Regions from separate parts of the Streptomyces sp. NPDC015131 genome, predicted to be linked through region 3. Evidence: riboswitches for the same ligand, from Rfam matches in the RefSeq annotation. Region 3 holds a riboswitch; each other region holds the start of a gene.
What was found. Region 3 has a riboswitch for cyclic di-AMP ahead of ACF08D_RS17605 (transglycosylase SLT domain-containing protein). Riboswitches for the same ligand answer to the same signal wherever they lie in the genome.

Region 1 (6,295 bases), 440 kb from region 3:
GCGCCGGCGGTGACGATCTTTCCGTTGCCGGCGATGATCTCGGTCTCGGGGCCGATGACCAGGTCGGGGTGGACGCCGTCCATGGTGTCGGGGTTGCCGGCCTTGCCGATGCCGGTGATGCGGCCGTCGCGGATGCCGATGTCGGCCTTGACGACGCCCCAGTGGTCGATGATGACGGCGCCGGTGACGACGGTGTCGGGGGCGCCCTCGGCGCGGGTGGCGCGGGACTGGCCCATGGACTCCCGGATCACCTTGCCGCCGCCGAACACCGCTTCGTCGCCGGAGCGTCCGGGGCCGCCGCAGCGGTCCTCCTCGATCTCGACGAGGAGGTCGGTGTCGGCGAGCCGGATGCGGTCGCCGGTGGTGGGGCCGAACAGGTCGGCGTAGCCGGGCCGGTCGAGGCGGACGCGGCTGAGGTCAGGCATCGAGGGGGCCTCCGGTCTGTCCGCGCAGGCCGGGGACGACACGCAGCCCGGCGAGCGGTACGAGTTCCACGTCGGCGGGGATGCCGGGCTCGAAGCGCACGGCGGTTCCGGCGGCGATGTTGAGCCGCAGGCCGCGGGCGGCCGCACGGTCGAAGTCGAGGCCGGGGTTGGCCTCGGCGAAGTGGTAGTGGGAGCCGACCTGGACGGGGCGGTCGGCGGCGTTGAGGACGGTGAGGCGGGTGACGGGGCGGCCCTCGTTGAGGAGGACGGGCTCGTCGGCGTACAGGATCTCTCCGGGGATCATCGGGCGCGCTCCCCCGTCAGACGATCGGTTCGTGGACGGTGACGAGCTTGGTGCCGTCGGGGAAGGTGGCCTCGACCTGGACGTCGTGGATCATCTCCGGGATGCCGTCCATCACCTCGTCGCGGGTGAGGACCTTGCGGCCGGACGCCATCAGCTCGCCCACGGTGCGGCCGTCGCGGGCGCCCTCCAGGATGTGGGAGGTGATGAGGGCGACGGCCTCGGGGTGGTTGAGCAGCACGCCGCGGGCCCTGCGCTTCTCGGCCACGTCGGCCGCGACATGGATGAGCAGACGTTCCTGTTCGTGCGGGGTCAGTTGCACGATTCACCTCACAGTCCTCCGCCCGGTCCGGTCCCGGGCGCAGCGGGACCCTATCCGGCTTCAACACTCTGTTGACCTGCGGGGACGAGTGTGGCCGAGAGATATTTCCATCTCTGGTCGAAGTTTTTCCGGGAGGTAAACCGGCCCTTTGCCCGCGCATGGCTGTGGGTGCGAACCGCCGGGTACATCCGTCCGGCCGGCGACGGGTCCCGGGAACGGCGGGAGGGGCGCCTCCGCTCCGGCGCGGCGCCGGGAGGTCCTTGACGGCGAGCGGCGCGCGCGTCGTGTGACGAGGGCTCAGTTCGACGGCACGGGACCGCCGCACCCCCGACGTGCCCTCCCCCGGACGGGCTCAGCAGTGCGAGAAACGCTCCCTCGTTCAGCGTAGGCATTCGGAGGAATTTCGTACGACGCGACTTGCGCAGCGGAACGACCCATCTGGCGGAATATCAGGTTCCGCCGCTGGTACGGGGATCGCCCGTGTCACGCCGCCGGGCCCCAAATCGACCCTGTCCACCCGAATGGATCAGTCGTGAGGAGCCTCACAAAAGGCCGTTTGGGCTCGGATTTTTCCCCTGGGATGGGTCAAGATCCCTGACGACGACAAGCCCCCGCCGCCGCGGCGGGGCGGTCCGGGCGGACGCCGAGTCCTGCCGCCGTCCGGACGACTGGTCGACAGGAGTGGATCGGCAGGAGTGGAGGACCCGAGCAGTACGGGTGACCGGACGCAGTACGTCCCCCCGGTCTCCCTTGGGGTGAAGCCGCGCGAGCGGCCGGGCAACTTCGCCAGCCCGAACCCGACAGGTCATCCTTCACAGGCGGCTGACGAAGGGTTGCGCATGACCGCGCAGATTCATGTCCCGTCTCTGCTGTCCCGGGCGGGTGCCGTCTCGGCACTCACCCTCGCCGCCGTCGGCGGCACCCTGCTGGCGCCGGGCGGCGTCCCGGAGGCGCAGGCCGCCCCGGCGCACGCGACCAAGGCGCTGAACATCGCCGCGTCCAAGAAGGGCGCTCCGTACGCCTACGGAGCGGTGGGCCCGTCCCGGTTCGACTGCTCCGGCCTGACGCTCTACTCGTACAAGAAGGCCGGCAAGAAGCTCCCGCGCACCGCGCAGCAGCAGTACAACAAGACCCGCCACATCTCCGCCTCCGGGCGGCAGAAGGGCGACCTGGTCTTCTTCCATCGCGGGAGCAGCGTCTACCACGTCGGGATCTACGCGGGTAACAACAAGATCTGGCACTCGCCGAAGTCGGGTTCGGTGGTGAAGCTGGACAAGATCTGGTCCTCGTCGGTCTGGTACGGACGCGTGCGCTGACGCTCCGCCACCGCGACCGACCGGTCGTGGGGGGGACCCGCCGGGCCGGCCCGGCGGGAGCCCCCGGCGGCGGGCGGGCGGCCTCAGGTCTGGACGGCGACCGTCCAGGGCAGCGCGATCCAGACGGTCTTGCCGCCGTCCGGCGTCGGGGTGACCGAGAGCCGCCCGCCCCGCTCGGCGGCGAGCCAGCGGATGATGACCATGCCGCGGCCGTTGTCCTGCTGCACGGCGGCCGGCAGCCGCTGCGGCCAGCGCGGGTGGCTGTCGGTGACGCCGATGCGGAGCCGCTCGTCGCGCTCCAGCCGGACGTCCACCGTGAAGGTGGGCGACTGGCCGAAGGTGTGCTGCACGGCGTTGGTGGCGAGTTCCGAGACGATCAGCCGGACCGTGTCGGCGGTGTCGGCGTCGTCGGCCAGCCCCCACTCCGTGAGGACCCCCGCCACATATCTCCTGGCGGCGGAGACCGAGGCGGGATCGCTCGGCAGTGTGACGGATGCTTCCTGATGGTCTGCCATGGCGAGGCCGTCCCTTTCCCACCGGGCCGGACTCCGACACGTACCGGATGTTTTTGAGGACGGCCTCGGATTGCGCTTCGCGCCAGACTGCCACTTATGTCGCCTCTGAGGGGGGCGATCCCCCAGGATCTGCGGGCATCTGTCGCTCGAAGCGGTGAACTCTACGACGCGAGAACGGATTTGGGCGGCACACTGAGGGGTTGGCCCGGCCGTACGGAGCGCACGGCGCGGTCCGGCGGTGCGCCGGCGCAGACCCGGTGAGGAACCGCGCGCCCCCGCGGCAGGCGGCCGGCCGCACCCGCCGTGGCGCGGTCCCGGCTCTCAGCCCGCCGACACGGCCCCCTCCGGCGCCGTACGGAGGACCACGGCGACCGCCTCGTCGATCTGACGTTCCGTCAAGTCGGCGCGGGCGGTGAGCCGGAGGCGGGAGATGCCGTCGGGGACCGACGGCGGCCGGAAGCACCCCACCGCGAGCCCCCCGGCCCGGCAGTCGGCGGCCCACGCCACGGCCTGCTCGGGCGAGGGCGCCCGGACCGACACCACCGCCGCGTCCGGCCGGGCGCCCGTCAGGCCCGCCGCGGTGAGTCGTGCGTGCAGTCCGGCCGCGACCTCCCGCGCCCGGCTCGCCAGGGCCGGCTCGGCCCGCAGCCGCCGCAGGGCCGCCAGCGCGCCGCCCGCCGCCGCCGGGGCGAGCCCGGTGTCGAAGATGAACGTCCGGGCGGCGTTGACCAGGTGGTCGATCACCCGGGCCGGCCCGAGGACCGCGCCGCCCTGGCTGCCCAGGGACTTGGAGAGCGTCAGCGTGGTGACCACGTCCGGGGCGCCCGCGAGCCCCGCCGCGTGCACCGCGCCGCGCCCGCCCTCCCCCAGCACGCCCAGGCCGTGCGCGTCGTCCACGACCAGGGCCGCGCCGTGCGCCCGGCATGCCGCCGCCAGCGCGGCCAGCGGCGCGGCGTCCCCGTCCACCGAGAACACCGAGTCGGTGACCAGCAGCGCCCGGCGGCCGGGGTGCGCGCCGAACGTCTTGGCGACGGCGTCCGGGTCGGCGTGCGGGACGACCGCCGTCTCGGCGCGCGAGAGCCGGCAGCCGTCGACGATCGAGGCGTGGTTGGCCGCGTCCGAGACGATCAGGGAGCCCGGGGCGCTCAGCGCGGTGAGCGCGGCGAGGTTGGCGGCGTACCCGGAGGAGAAGACCAGGGCCGCCTCCGCCCCGCAGAAGGCGGCCAGCTCCCGCTCCAGCTCGGCGTGCAGCTCGGTGGTGCCGGTCACCAGCCGGGAGCCGGTGGCGCCCGCGCCCCAGCGGCGGGCCGCGTCCGCCGCCGCGGCGGTGATCTCCGGGTGGTGCGTCAGGCCCAGGTAGTCGTTGCCCGCCAGGTCCAGGACCTCCGGGACGGCCGGGCGGGGGCGCAGCGTCCGGACCAGTCCGGCGTCCGCGCGGCGGCGGGCCTCCGCGTCGATCCAGTCGAAGGCGGAGGGGCCGCCGGCGGGCGGCGCCCCGGCGGGAACGGCCGCGTCCCCGCCCGGCGCGGGGGCGGGGACGGGGGCCGGCGAATCGGTCGGAGCCTGGGACATGTCCGGTTCCCTTTTGTAGACAGCGAACAGACCCTAATCGTGGTCGGGGGCCACCGGAGTGTGGTTATACACACACTCGAAAGCCGCTCTCCTGTTGAGTTCCTCCTTGGCCCGGGGCCGTGCCGTACGCCAGGATCAGGCCCATGGACCTGCTGAACACGCTGGTGGACAAGGGGCTTCGGCGCGAGCTGCCGACCCGCGAAGAAGCGCTCGCCGTGCTGGCGACCTCCGACGACGAGCTGCTGGACGTGGTGGCCGCGGCCGGCAAGGTGCGCCGCCAGTGGTTCGGGAGGCGGGTGAAACTCAACTACCTGGTCAACCTCAAGTCCGGCCTGTGCCCCGAGGACTGCTCCTACTGCTCGCAGCGGCTGGGCTCGAAGGCGGAGATCCTCAAGTACACCTGGCTCAAGCCGGAGGAGGCGTCCAAGGCGGCGGCCGCGGGTGTCGCGGGCGGCGCCAAGCGGGTCTGCCTGGTGGCCAGCGGACGCGGCCCCACGGACCGCGACGTCGACCGCGTCTCGAAGACCATCGAGGCGATCAAGGAGGAGAACCAGGACGTCGAGGTCTGCGCCTGCCTCGGGCTCCTCTCCGACGGCCAGGCGGAGCGGCTGCGGTCGGCGGGCGCCGACGCGTACAACCACAACCTCAACACGTCCGAGGGGACGTACGGGGAGATCACCACGACCCACACCTACGCGGACCGGGTCGACACCGTGCAGAAGGCGCACGCGGCGGGCCTGTCGGCGTGCTCCGGGCTGATCGCCGGCATGGGCGAGAGCGACGAGGACCTGGTCGACGTCGTGTTCGCGCTGCGCGAGCTGGACCCGGACTCGGTGCCGGTGAACTTCCTGATCCCCTTCGAGGGCACCCCGCTCGCCAAGGAGTGGAACCTGACGCCGCAGCGCGCGCTGCGCATCCTGGCGATGGTCCGGTTCGTCTGCCCGGACGTGGAGGTACGCCTCGCGGGCGGGCGCGAGGTGCATCTGCGGACGCTCCAGCCGCTGGCCCTGCACCTGGCCAACTCGATCTTCCTGGGCGACTACCTCACCAGTGAGGGGCAGGCCGGCAAGGCGGACCTGGAGATGATCGCGGACGCGGGCTTCGAGGTGGAGGGCACCGACACCACCACGCTGCCCGGGCACCGCACGGACGCGCGGGACGAGGGGTCCTGCGGCACGGGCGGCGGCTGCGGCTCCGGCTCGGTCTGCGGGCCCGCCGACGGAGCGGTGCCGGTTCCCGCCGAAGCGGCGGACGCGGCCCCGGCGGACGGCGCCCGCCCCGACCTGGTGGCCGTGCGGCGCCGGGGTGCCGGCACGGACCTCGCCCCCAATGCCTGAGCTGCCGCCGGCGGAGCTGCTCGCCCTCGACCGGGCCCACGTCTGGCACCCGTACGGCCCGATGCCGGGCCGGACCGACCCGCTGGTCGTGGAGTCCGCCGCCGGGGTGCGGCTGCGGCTGGCCGAACCGGCGCACGGGCACGACGAACTGGTCGACGGCATGTCCTCGTGGTGGTCCGCCGTCCACGGCTACAACCACCCGGTGCTCAACGAGGCGGCCCGCGGCCAGCTCGGCCGGATGAGCCATGTGATGTTCGGCGGGCTCACCCACGAGCCCGCCGTCCGCCTGGCCGCCCGGCTGGTGGAGATCACCCCCGAGCCGCTGCGCCATGTCTTCCTCAGTGACTCGGGCTCGGTGTCCGTCGAGGTCGCCGTCAAGATGTGCCTGCAGTACTGGCGTTCGGTCGGGCGGCCCGCCAAGCGGCGGCTGCTGACCTGGCGCGGCGGCTACCACGGCGACACCTGGCAGCCGATGTCGGTGTGCGACCCCGAGGGCGGGATGCACGA
Region 2 (6,295 bases), on a different contig from region 3:
GCGCCGGGGGCCGGACGGTGGTGGTCCTGGCGGCCGGCGAGGGCGACGGGGCGCTGACGGACGGGCTGGCCAGGATGGCGGGCTCCGGGCGGGTGGCCATGCCCGACCTGGAGCTGCTGCCCGGCTCGTACGACCTGCCCGGGGCCCGGCTGCTGGACCTCGTGGAGGTCATGGACCGCATCCGCCGCGAGTGCCCCTGGTCGTCGCGGCAGACCCACGAGGGGCTCGCCAAGTACGGCATCGAGGAGGCGTACGAGCTGGTCGAGGCCATCGAGGACGGCGACCGCGACGAGCTGCGCGAGGAGCTGGGGGACGTCCTGCTCCAGGTGGTCTTCCACGCGCGGATCGCCGAGGAGCACGAGGAGGAGCCGTTCTCGGTCGACGACGTGGCGGGCACCATCGTGGAGAAGCTGATCAACCGCCACCCGCACGTCTTCGGCGAGGAGCGCGCCGAGACGCCCGAGGAGGTCCGGGAGCACTGGCTGCGCACCAAGGCGGAGGAGAAGCGCCGGGCCTCGGTGACCGACGGCGTCCCGCTCGGCCAGCCGGGCCTGGCCCTGGCCGCCAAGCTGGCGAGCCGGGTCCGCACCGCCGGGCTGGACGTCCCGCTCCCGGCGGGCGAGGGCATCGGGTACGAGCTGCTGGCCCTGGCCGTACGGGCGGAGGCGGCGGGTGTCGACCCGGAGGCCGCCCTCCGCGCGGCCGGCCGCGCCTACCGCGACGCCGTCCGGGCCGCGGAGGGGCACTCCTCCTGACCGGTTAACGTCGGGGGCGTGACCGACCCGAACGCCGCCCCGGAACTCTTCACCTGGGAGTTCGCCACCGACCCGTACCCCGCCTACGCCTGGCTGCGGGAGCACGCCCCGGTGCACCGCACCACGCTGCCCAGCGGGGTGGAGGCGTGGCTGGTGACGCGGTACGCGGACGCCCGGCAGGCGCTGGCCGACCAGCGGCTGAGCAAGAACCCGGCGCACCACGACGAGCCGGCGCACGCCCGGGGCAGGACCGGCATCCCCGGCGAGCGCAAGGCCGAGCTGATGACCCATCTGCTCAACATCGACCCGCCGGACCACACCCGGCTGCGCCGGCTGGTGTCCAAGGCGTTCACGCCCCGCCGGGTGGCCGCGTTCGCCCCGCGCGTGCAGGAGCTGACGGACCGGCTGATCGGCGACTTCGCCGCGCGGGGGAGCGCGGACCTCATCCACGAGTTCGCCTTCCCGCTCCCCATCTACGCGATCTGCGACATGCTCGGCGTGCCCCGCGAGGACCAGGACGACTTCCGCGACTGGGCGGGAATGATGATCCGGCACGGGGGAGGGCCCCGGGGCGGGGTCGCCCGGTCGGTGAAGAAGATGCGCGGCTACCTGGCCGAGCTGATCCACCGCAAGCGCGACGACCTCGGCGACGACCTGATCTCGGGGCTCATCCGGGCCTCCGACCACGGCGAGCACCTCACCGAGAACGAAGCCGCCGCGATGGCGTTCATCCTGCTCTTCGCGGGCTTCGAGACGACGGTGAACCTCATCGGCAACGGCGTGTACGCGCTGCTGCGCCACCCCGGCGAGCGCGAGCGCCTCCAGGCGTCCCTGGCCGCCGGGGAGCGGGGGCTGCTGGAGACCGGGGTGGAGGAACTCCTGCGCTACGACGGGCCGGTGGAGCTGGCGACCTGGCGGTTCGCCACCGAGCCGCTCACCGTCGGGGGCGAGCGGATCGCCGCGGGCGACCCGGTGCTCGTGGTGCTCGCCGCCGCCGACCGGGACCCCGAGCGGTTCGCCGGGCCGGACACGCTGGACCTGGCGCGCCGGGACAACCAGCACCTGGGGTACGGGCACGGCATCCACTACTGCCTCGGCGCACCGCTCGCCCGGCTGGAGGGGCAGACCGCGCTGGCGACCCTGCTGACCCGGCTGCCGGACCTCCGGCTCGCCGTGGACCCGGCGGATCTGCGGTGGCGGGGCGGGCTCATCATGCGGGGATTGCGCACGCTCCCGGTGGAATTCACCCCGTACGCGAAGTGACGCCCGCTGACGGACCGTCAGTTCTGTGATCTTCGCGTGATCGGGGGTGCATCGACTTGTGACGAACGTTCGAATGCCGCTACGTTCACCGTCACCTCAGCAGTCACGCGAAAGGCAGCACCGCATGCGCTCCGGGAACGGCCGGCACCGACGACCTCGCCAAGCCCCCGCCATCGTCGTCGCGGCAGGGGTGACCGGATCCGCGATCGCCCTCCCGCTGCTCGGCGCCGGCTCCGCGACGGCGGCCGACGCCACCACATGGGACCGCGTCGCCGAGTGCGAGTCGGGCGGCATGTGGAGCGCCGACCTCGGCAACGGCTTCTACGGCGGCCTCCAGATGTCCCAGGAGACCTGGGAGTCGTACGGCGGCCTCGCCCACGCCCCGCGCCCCGACCTCGCCAGCCGCGCCCAGCAGATCTCCGTCGCCGAGAAGGTGTACGCCGCGACGGGCGCCAAGGCGTGGGAGACCTGCGCCCCGATCGCGGGCCTGGGCGGCGCCACCGCGGCCCCCGCCGACCCCACCGCCACCACCCCGGCGCCCGGCGCCACGGATCCGGCCGAGACGCTGGAGGACCCGGACGCGCCCGGGGCCACCGCCCCGGCCCGCCCCACCGACCCGGTCGGCTCCCTCCTGCCCGGCGACCCGGCGGAGCCCGCCGCGCCGCCCGCGTCCGGCACGCCGGGGACGCCCGCCTCGGGCACCGGCAAGCACCGGGGCGAGCCCGCCAAGGAGGAGACCCCGGCCACCGGCCCGGCCGCGCCCACCGCGCCGGCCGGCACCGCGGCGCCCACCGCCCCCGCCGAACCGGCGGCCCCGGGCGCGCCGGGCACCGCCACGGGCGAAACCGGCGACAAGCCCGCCGATCCCACCAAGCCCGCCGTTCCCGGCAATACGGACGACGAGCGTGAAACCGGTGCACACCCCTCCCGGGGCGACGGGGCGACCCGCGACCCGGGCAGCGTCGAGCCCGGCGCGTACACGGTCCGCCCCGGCGACAACCTCTCGGCCATTGCGGACGAGCAGGGCGTGGCGGGCGGCTGGGCCGCCCTCTACCAGGCGAACCAGGGCGTCGTGGGCGGCGACCCGGACCTGATCCTCCCCGGCCAGAGCCTGGAGCTGACGGCCGATCAGCCGTAGCCGCACACGGGGGTGTCGGGGCTTATGTCCCCTTCTGCGGGAGTGAGACATGAATCTCTTCACCCCCTCCGGCCGGCCGGGCGCGTCCGAATCGCCCAATCCGCCCGTCACCTGCGTAAACGCCCGTCAAGGGCAGGCGGATAAGGGTTGATTGACCCGGATGTCCGTCTTTGAACTTCGGACGGGTGTGCGTCTACGGTCGTGACCGCTCGCCACCGCGGGCCCCTTCAGCCGGAACGCCGAATCCTGCCGCCGGCCGGAGGGAACAGTCGTCGCGTCAGCGCCGAAGGCAGGAGCGGGGGACCCAAGGTAGGTGCCGGGGCCCGGCCATGGAGACATGGCGCGGGGACCGGCTAGGGGTGAAGCCGCGCGCACACCAGTGCCGTGCGGCCGGGCAGCTCACGCCCGAACCCGACAGCTCACCTCGCAGGCGTCGGTGAGGAGATGTCCCATGCTGTTCTCCGGCAAGGCCAAGCACCGTCGCCCGTCCAAGGCCGTCCGATTCGCCGCGTTCGCCGGTATCACCGGTGCCGCCGTCGCCGCCCCGCTGATGGGCGCCACCACCGCCTCGGCCGCCACCACCGCCGAGTGGGACAAGGTCGCCCAGTGCGAGTCCGGCGGCGACTGGTCCATCAACACCGGCAACGGCTACTACGGCGGCCTCCAGTTCTCGGCCTCCACCTGGGCCGCGTACGGCGGCACCGCCTTCGCCCAGACCGCCGACCAGGCGTCGAAGTCGCAGCAGATCCAGATCGCTGAGAAGGTCCTCGCCGGCCAGGGCAAGGGCGCGTGGCCGAGCTGCGGCGTCGGCCTGTCCAACGCCGCCTACGACGGCGGTGCCGAGCAGGCGCAGCCGCAGCAGGAGCGCAAGGCCGAGGAGCCCACCACGCGCAGCGAGCAGCGCACCGCGCCGCAGGCCGCCCCCAAGGCCGACGCCGCCCCCAAGGCCGAGTCGAAGAAGACCGTCACCACCCCGACCGGCAAGAAGGTCGAGAAGGGCGACGGCGAGTACAAGGTGAAGACCGGCGACACCCTCAGCACCATCGCCGCCGACAAGAAGGTCACCGGCGGCTGGGCGAAGCTCTTCGAGCTGAACAAGGACATCGTCGACGACGCCGACCTGATCTACCCGGGCCAGCAGCTCCACCTGAGCTGACCCGCCACCAGCCGCCCCGGCCCGGTGCGCCCTTCCCCCGTGCGCACCGGGCCGGGGTTTCCCGTCCCCGGCCCGCTCGCGGCGGGCGCGCCCGGGCGGGGGCCCGCCTGAGCGGCCCCGCGCACACTGCGACTACCGCTCGGTAACTTTCGCGGCGATTCGCCCGTAATGCCGTCCCATGAGCCCTTTTTCGTCCCAGGAGGCGGGCGTCGGCGGGCTCCGGCTCCCGGGCCGGTTAGGCTCTTGCCGCAAGGCCATAGACCCTGCACCACCACGCGTCACTACTTGCGTCACATCCCAGAAGGAGATGCTCGTGCCGTCCATCGACGTCGTCGTAGCCCGGGAAATCCTGGACTCCCGAGGCAACCCCACGGTCGAGGTCGAGGTCGGCCTCGACGACGGCAGCACCGGCCGTGCTGCCGTCCCGTCCGGTGCCTCCACCGGTGCCTTCGAGGCCCTCGAGCTCCGCGACGGTGACAAGGACCGCTACCTCGGCAAGGGTGTCGAGAAGGCCGTCCTCGCCGTCATCGAGCAGATCGGCCCGGAGCTCGTCGGCTACGACGCCACCGAGCAGCGGCTGATCGACCAGGCGATGTTCGACCTGGACGCCACGCCGGACAAGTCGTCCCTCGGCGCCAACGCCATCCTCGGCGTCTCCCTGGCCGTCGCCCACGCCGCCTCCGAGGCGTCGGACCTGCCGCTCTTCCGCTACCTGGGCGGCCCGAACGCGCACCTGCTGCCCGTTCCGATGATGAACATCCTCAACGGCGGCTCGCACGCCGACTCCAACGTGGACATCCAGGAGTTCATGATCGCGCCGATCGGCGCCGAGTCCTTCTCCGAGGCCGTGCGCTGGGGCGCCGAGGTCTACCACACCCTCAAGAAGGTGCTGAAGGAGAAGGGCCTCTCCACCGGCCTGGGCGACGAGGGCGGCTTCGCCCCGAACCTCGACTCCAACCGCGCCGCGCTCGACCTCATCCTGGAGGCCATCAAGCAGGCCGGCTACGCCCCGGGCAAGGACATCGCCCTGGCGCTGGACGTCGCCGCGTCCGAGTTCTACAAGGACGGCTCGTACGAGTTCGAGGGCAAGTCCCGCTCGGCCGCCGAGATGACCGACTACTACGCCGAGCTGGTCGAGGCGTACCCGCTGGTCTCCATCGAGGACCCGCTGTTCGAGGACGACTGGGACGGCTGGAAGACCATCACCGAGAAGCTGGGCTCCAAGGTCCAGCTCGTGGGCGACGACCTGTTCGTCACCAACCCCGAGCGCCTGGCCCGCGGCATCGACGAGAACGCCGCCAACGCCCTGCTGGTCAAGGTCAACCAGATCGGCTCGCTCACCGAGACCCTGGACGCCGTCGAGCTGGCCCAGCGCAACGGCTTCAAGTGCATGATGTCGCACCGCTCCGGCGAGACCGAGGACGTCACCATCGCCGACCTGGCCGTCGCCACCAACTGCGGCCAGATCAAGACCGGTGCCCCGGCCCGCTCCGAGCGCGTCGCCAAGTACAACCAGCTCCTGCGCATCGAGGAGATCCTCGACGACGCCGCGGTCTACGCCGGCCGCAGCGCCTTCCCGCGCTTCAAGGGCTGACCCCGGAGGGCTCGCGCCCCGGGGCCCGCGCCCCGCGGGCCGGCCCTTCCCCGCCCGGGTTACGTACGTCCCCGGCCACGGTCCCGTACCGTGTCCGGGGACGTATGTACGTGACGGGCAGGGGAGGCGGTGCACCACATGGCCCGGGACCGGTTCTCCACCGCGACCAGGCTGCGACTGCTCGGCGAGCAGACCGCCGCCCGTGTCTACCGCTCCCAGAACCGCCGCCAGGCCCGCCGCTCGCGGCTGACCGGCCGCGCGGCCTTCCTGGCGCTGGTGGTCTGCTCGCTGGTGGTGGCCCTGGCGTACCCGATGCGCCAATGGGTGTCCCAGCGCGCCGAGATCGCCGAGCAGGAGCGGCTCGCCGCCGAGGCCGGCGAGCGCGTCGA
Region 3 (6,295 bases):
CGTGGAGCCGCGCACCCTGGCCGAACACCGGCTGGCCCGCGGTCTGAGCGTGGAGCGGGTGGCGTACCGAATCGGGATGGACCCCGGCGCGTACCGCGCGGCGGAGACGGCCCGCCGGTGGGACGGCGACCTGCGGCAGACGCGGGCCCTGGTGGACGCGCTCGGGCTGTCCCTGCGCAAGCTGGTCGGGATCATGGGGCGCGACGAGGAGCTGGCGGAGCACCTGCGGGCGGCCCTGGAGGGGCGCTGGAAGACCCGGGTGGCCCCGGTCGCCGAGATCGTCGTGGTGAACGAGACGCTGGTGGGCGACGCGCTGCGCACGATGCACGCCGAGTTCGCCGCGTTCTCGGAGCGGTACATGGGCCACCTGGTCGCGCGGAACGACGACGCGCGGCTGAGGGAGGTGGCGGCGGAGCGCTCCGCCTATCTGCACCGGCTGGTCGACCATTTCTGGGACCTGATCGGTGACGTGGGCGAGGAGTCCCCGTTCGGCCCGGCGGGCCACTGAGGCCGCGGCCGCCCGGGAAACTCCGGGCGGCCGCAGCCGTGGCAGGGCAGGGACCGCGGTCTCGGGCCGCGTACGGGCCCGCGGCCGTGGGCAGGGTACGGGCGGGTCAGCGCGCGGCGGCGCCGGCGGCCGGCGGCGGGGTGCCGTCGCCCCCGTACCCCCCGTATCCCCCGTATTCCTGCTTCTCCTCCTGGTCCTGGTACTCCTCCCAGTCGATCTCCGTGGCCCGGCGGCGGCCGAACGCGGTGAAGAAGAGGTTGAGCGTGATGGCGGTGAGCCCGCCGAGCGTGATGCCGCTGTCGAGCACCGCCCGGACGTCGTCCGGCATCCGCTCGAAGAAGGGCCCGACCGCCGAGGGGAGCATCGCCGCGCCGAGGCTGACGGCCAGGACGAGGGCGTTGCGCTCCTCGCGCAGGTCGACCTTCCCGAGGATCTGGATGCCGACGGTGGCGACCATGCCGAACATGGCGATGGCCGCTCCGCCGAGGACGGGGTGCGGGACCGCGGCGACCAGGGCGCCGGCCTTGGGCAGCAGCCCCAGCACGATCATGAAGACCCCGGCCGCGACCACCACGAACCGGCTCACCACCCGGGACATCCGGACCAGGCCGATGTTCTCGGCGAAGGCGACATAGGGGAAGGAGTTCAGTACGCCGCCGAGGACGGTCGCCGCGCCGTCGGCGCGCAGGGCGCGGGTGACGGTGTCGCCGTCGACCTCCTTGCCGGTGATCTCGCCGATGGCGTACACGTCGCCGGTCGTCTCCACCATGGTGATCAGCATGACGACGACCATGGCGATGATCGGGAGCAGTTCGAACTTCGGCATGCCGTAGTGGAAGGGTGTGGTCACGCCGAACCAGTCCGCCTCGCCGACCCCGCCGAAGTGGGCGTCGCCGAGGAACCAGGCGACGGCCGTGCCGCCGGTGAGCCCGAAGAGCACGGCGAGGCTGCTGAGGAAGGGCTTGCCCACCCGCACCACGGCCAGGACGAGCAGCAGGGTGCCGAGGGCGTACGCGAGGTTCTTGGCGGAGCCGTACTCGGGCTCGCCCCTCAGATGGGCGCCGCCCGCCGCGTCCTGGAGCCCCACCGGGATCAGGGTCAGCCCGATGATGGTGAGGATCGTGCCGATGACGACCGGCGGGAAATACTTCACCAGTTTCCCGAAGAACGGGGCGAACAGGAAGGTGGCGATTCCGGCGGTGATGACCGCGCCGTAGACGACGAGCAGACCGGCCGTTCCGCCGCCCGCGCCGATTCCTATGGCGACCATCGGGGACACGGCGGTGAAGGTGACGCCCTGCACCAGGGGGAGTTTCGCCCCGATCTTCCACACGCCGAGCGCCTGGATGACGGTGGCCACTCCGCAGGTGAGCAGGTCGGCGTTGATCAGGTGGACCAGCTCTTCGCGGGAGAGGCCGAGGGCGTTGCCGAGGAGAACGGGGACGATGACCGCGGCCGCGTAGAACGCGAGAATGTGCTGAAATCCGTAAAGGGTGAGTTTGGGGAGGGGAAGCAGCTCGTCGACGGGGTGCGTCCGCGTCGCGGACCGCTGTCGGGAGACTCGTGCCATCTCTGCCTTGCCTTCGTCGAGGTAGGTGAATGAGAGAGCGGCCAACGCCTCGGATCCGGGGGTGACAGGACGAGGCCTCGCCGGCCCGTACGGAGCCGACGGTGGCGGAGTTGCCGACATCACGTCGCCCTGCACTAACAATCCGCGTCCTGGTTGACAGGACACCTTTCGATCATGCCCGCCAGGACCGTTTTGTCCTGGGATCCACAGGGAAGATGATCGAGGCGCTCACCATAGTTCACCTGCGGCGTTCCCCGCGAGTAACCGGCGGCCGACCGGGATGCACGGGCGGTGACTTGCTCCGCCGCGCCCGTTTTACTCTCTTTTGGGCGCTTTGCCGTTAACGCTGGCTCATAGCCATATTGCGGGCAACATAAGGGACTTGTTGGTTGCCTTTCCCCGGCGTGACAAGAATCACCGGAACTCAGCGAGGCAGCTCCGCCCGGGGGTGCGGATTCCCTTCTGCCGACTGTGAAGTTGACGGTTCACCAGGCGAGTTGGATCAACAGCGCCCGGAAATCCGCGCCTTGTTCCGCCGGGCTTCTCTCGTTTACGGTCCCCTCAATCCGGATGGACCGCCGAATCCTGCCGCCGTCCGGGAACCCACCCAACTCACGTACGCACGGCAGGAGCGGGGGAACCAGGTAGGACGCCGTCTCCGGAACACTCCGGGGACGGCTAGGGGTGAAGCCGCGGTGAAAGCCCGGCCGGGCATCTCCAGCCCGAACCCGACAGCTCACCTCGCAGGCGACGGAGAGGAATTCGCCATGCCCGCACAGGGTAAGCACCGTCGTCCCAGGAACAACCCGCTCGCCCGCCGGCTCATCGCCGCGGGCACGGGCGGCGCCGCCCTCGCGCTCCCCGTGATCGGCGCCACCACCGCCCAGGCGGCCCCGGCCGCCCCCGTCAAGGCCGCCGCCCCCGCCACGTACGCGGTCGTCGCCGGCGACTCGCTGTCCTCGATCGCCGACGAGCACGACGTGGCCGGCGGCTGGAAGAAGCTGTACGAGGACAACCGGGAGGCCGTCGGCGCCGACCCGTCCCTGATCCGCCCCGGGCTGAAGCTCACCCTCGGCGCGAAGGCCGCAGCGGACCGCGCCGCGGCGCCCGAGCGGGCCGACCGGTCCGCCGAGCGCACCGCCGTCCAGGCCGCCGCCAAGACCACCTCGTACCCGGACAACCTCGACGGCTGGATCCGCGAGGCGCTGGACATCATGGCCCAGCACAACATCCCCGGCACCTACGAGGGCATCCACCGCAACATCATGCGCGAGTCCTCGGGCAACCCGCTCGCCATCAACAACTGGGACTCCAACGCGGCGGCCGGCACCCCCTCGAAGGGCCTGCTCCAGGTCATCGCGCCCACCTTCGAGGCGTACCACGTGCCGGGCACGGCGAAGGACGCCTACGACCCGGTCGCCAACATCACCGCCGCCTGCAACTACGCGGCCGACCGCTACGGCTCCATCGACAACGTCAACGGCCCGTACTGATCCTTCCGCACCTCCGTGCCGCACGGGGCCGGCCGCTCACCCGCGGCCGGCCCCGCCGCCGTCTTCGCGACCGGGGCCCCTCCCCCGGGCGGGGCGAGCGTCAGTAGTTCCGCCACTCGTGGCGCGTGTACTCCAGCACGGCCGGGTCCATCAGGGTGCTCGCCCGCACATCGGCGGGGCGCCGGTCGACCGGGAAGACCGTGGCCGCGGCCAGCACCTCGTCGTCGAGGAACCGCAGGGGCGGGGCGTCCCCCGCCAGGCGCAGCGCCGGGGGCGGCCCGTCCGCGCCGGGCGCCGCCAGGAGGTAGCCCCAGTTGCCGAAGCTGGGCACGTCGACCTGGTACGGGGTGGTGGCGTAGCCCGCCTCCTTGAGGGTGGCGGCGATCGACCAGTACGACTTGGGCGCGAAGAACGGTGAGCCGCCCTGCACCACCACCCGGCTCTCCGGGTTCAGCACCCGGCCCAGCAGGTGGTAGAACTCCACGCTGTACAGCTTGGCCAGCGCGGCCGTGTCCGGGTCGGGGAAGTCGATGAGCACCGCGTCGTAGCGGCGGGTGGCGTCCCGCAACCAGTTGAAGGCGTCGGCGTGGACGACGGTGACACGCGGGTCGGACAGCGCGTGGCCGTTGAGGCCGGACAGCGGGGCGAAGGTCCGCGCGAGCCGGGTCATGGCCGGGTCGAGGTCGACCAGGGTCACCGCGTCGACGTCGTCGTAGCGCAGCACCTCACGCAGGGCCAGCGCGTCACCGCCGCCCAGGATCAGCACGGAGGAGCGCTTGCCCGACAGGGCGGGGTGGACGAGCGCCTCGTGGTAGCGGTACTCGTCCACGGAGGAGAACTGCAGGTCGCCGTTGAGGAAGAGCCGGGTGTCCTGCTCGCCGGTGAAGGCGGTGGACCGGGTGACCACGATGTCCTGGTACGGGGTGGTCTCGGCGTGCACGATCGGGTCGCGGTACAGCTGCTGGCGCGCGGTGACCTCGATGTCGTCCGCCAGGACGTACACGGTGGCGAGGACGGCGAGCACGGCGGCGGCGCCCGCCAGCAGTCCGGCCCGCACCGCCCGCCGGGTCTCGCGCCGGAAGATCCACAGCACCACGACCACCCCGGCCACGGCGTTGACCGCCCCCACCACCAGCGCGCCCTTGAGCTGGCCGAAGGCCGGCAGCAGGAGCAGCGGGAAGCAGAGGCCGCCGACCAGGGCGCCCACGTAGTCCGCGGCGAACATGTCGGCGACGGCGCTGCCCGCCTCCTGGCGCCGGATGCGCTGGAGCAGCGTCATCAGCAGCGGGATCTCGGCGCCCACCAGGAGGCCGACGACGAACGAGACCACCACCATCGCCGGCATGTACAGGCGCAGCCAGGCGAACGCCACGTACAGGACGAGCACCGACAGCCCGCCGACCAGCGCGAGCAGGATCTCCAGCAGGGCGAAGGCCCCGACCGCGCGCCGCTGCAGGGGCTTGGCGGCCAGCGAACCGATGCCCATGGCGAACACCATGACGGAGATGACCACGGAGGTCTGCATCACGGAGTTGCCGATGAGATAGCTGCCCAGTGCCGTCAGCGCCAGTTCGTAGACCAGGCCGCAGGCCGCGCAGACGAACACCGCGAGCAGCAGCAGGAAGCGGGTGCCCCGGGGGTACGCCGGCGCCGGCCGTGCGGTGCCGGCGCCGGTCGCGGCGGCCGGGCCGGCCGCGGTGGCGGTGGGGGTGGTGCGGTCGTCCTGGGCGGTGGTGCTCATGGGTGGTTCAGGAGACGGCGGCGCCGACCATGAAGGCCGTGCCGAGGTACATGGCCGCCTGCACCCAGGCGGCGGGGTGGGGGCTGGTGCCGTTGTCGTCGAGGACGGCGTGGCCCAGCCGGCCGGGGGTGAGCAGCCCGACGACGACGGAGATGAAGGTCATCACCGCGACACCGGCCAGGCCGTACAGCAGGGTGCTGAACAGGCCCTGGGCGAGGCCCAGTTCGGACTCACTGGCCCGGATGGACTCCTCGATGACCAGGCCGATGGCGAGGGTCTGGCCGGCGAGGAGGACCGCCGCGCCGCGGTTGCGCTCGGTCCACACCACATGGACGAGCTTGCCGGGAGTGACGAGGTCGAGAGCGATGAAGCCGACCACCATCACGACGAAGCCGACGAGGCCGTAGAGCAGGGCGGTGCCTGCCGACTCGTAGATCTCTGTCACGGTGTGCCTTTCGGGGACGTCGTCGGGGAGTCCGGACGGAACGGGCGGGACGGGCGGAACGGGCGGGACGGGGTTTGCGGGAGGTACGGGGGCGGCGGGCGGGCCCCGGAGGGCCGCGCCCGGCGCGTCACTTGCCGGAGCCGGGACCGCCGCCGCGGAACGACGCGCTGCTGGGGTCCGGCCAGGAGCCGAGGTGCGTGCGCCAGCGGCTGTAGCCCGTGCGGTAGTCGTCGATCTCGATCAGGCTGCCCCGGCCGCTGGTGTGCGGGCTGATGGCCACGATGTCGTCGCGGTAGCGGAGGAAGGCCATCCGCCCGTCGGCGATCCGGTCGACGGACCTGGTGTTGCCGTGTATCTCGTCGGAGACCTTGGAGACCGGGTCGGTCCGGTCGACATAGCCCGTACCGCTGGAGGAGTACGTGCCGCGGATCCAGCCGGCCGGTACGGCGTTGCCGCCGTCGTCGTCGTCCGAGTCGCTGGAACAGGCGGCGAGCGCCACCGTCGCGAGGAGCGTCGCGGTGATGCGTCGAGCGGTCTT

Region 1: it holds a riboswitch for cyclic di-AMP, as region 3 does, so the genes downstream of both, ACF08D_RS19715 (C40 family peptidase) here and ACF08D_RS17605 (transglycosylase SLT domain-containing protein) in region 3, are expected to answer to the same signal.
Region 2: it holds a riboswitch for cyclic di-AMP, as region 3 does, so the genes downstream of both, ACF08D_RS25250 (transglycosylase family protein) here and ACF08D_RS17605 (transglycosylase SLT domain-containing protein) in region 3, are expected to answer to the same signal.

The regions. Positions count from the first base shown of each region.
Region 1 is NZ_JBIBVB010000004.1:804,476-810,770, forward strand. It holds gene ACF08D_RS19700 (urease subunit alpha) at 1-425, opposite strand, end outside; gene ACF08D_RS19705 (urease subunit beta) at 418-729, opposite strand; gene ACF08D_RS19710 (urease subunit gamma) at 746-1,048, opposite strand; cyclic di-AMP (ydaO/yuaA leader) riboswitch at 1,680-1,884, shown strand; gene ACF08D_RS19715 (C40 family peptidase) at 1,888-2,364, shown strand; gene ACF08D_RS19720 (ATP-binding protein) at 2,448-2,879, opposite strand; gene ACF08D_RS19725 (8-amino-7-oxononanoate synthase) at 3,201-4,451, opposite strand; gene bioB (biotin synthase BioB) at 4,595-5,788, shown strand; gene ACF08D_RS19735 (adenosylmethionine--8-amino-7-oxononanoate transaminase) at 5,781-6,295, shown strand, end outside.
Region 2 is NZ_JBIBVB010000006.1:435,650-441,944, forward strand. It holds gene ACF08D_RS25235 (nucleoside triphosphate pyrophosphohydrolase) at 1-755, shown strand, start outside; gene ACF08D_RS25240 (cytochrome P450) at 774-2,018, shown strand; gene ACF08D_RS25245 (transglycosylase family protein) at 2,209-3,156, shown strand; cyclic di-AMP (ydaO/yuaA leader) riboswitch at 3,428-3,604, shown strand; gene ACF08D_RS25250 (transglycosylase family protein) at 3,608-4,312, shown strand; gene eno (phosphopyruvate hydratase) at 4,626-5,906, shown strand; gene ACF08D_RS25260 (septum formation initiator family protein) at 6,045-6,295, shown strand, end outside.
Region 3 is NZ_JBIBVB010000004.1:367,116-373,410, forward strand. It holds gene ACF08D_RS17595 (transcriptional regulator) at 1-508, shown strand, start outside; gene ACF08D_RS17600 (nucleobase:cation symporter-2 family protein) at 615-2,078, opposite strand; cyclic di-AMP (ydaO/yuaA leader) riboswitch at 2,645-2,841, shown strand; gene ACF08D_RS17605 (transglycosylase SLT domain-containing protein) at 2,846-3,571, shown strand; gene ACF08D_RS17610 (polyamine aminopropyltransferase) at 3,672-5,312, opposite strand; gene ACF08D_RS17615 (DUF350 domain-containing protein) at 5,320-5,757, opposite strand; gene ACF08D_RS17620 (DUF4247 domain-containing protein) at 5,885-6,295, opposite strand, start outside; gene ACF08D_RS17625 (DUF2617 family protein) at 6,295-6,295, opposite strand, start outside.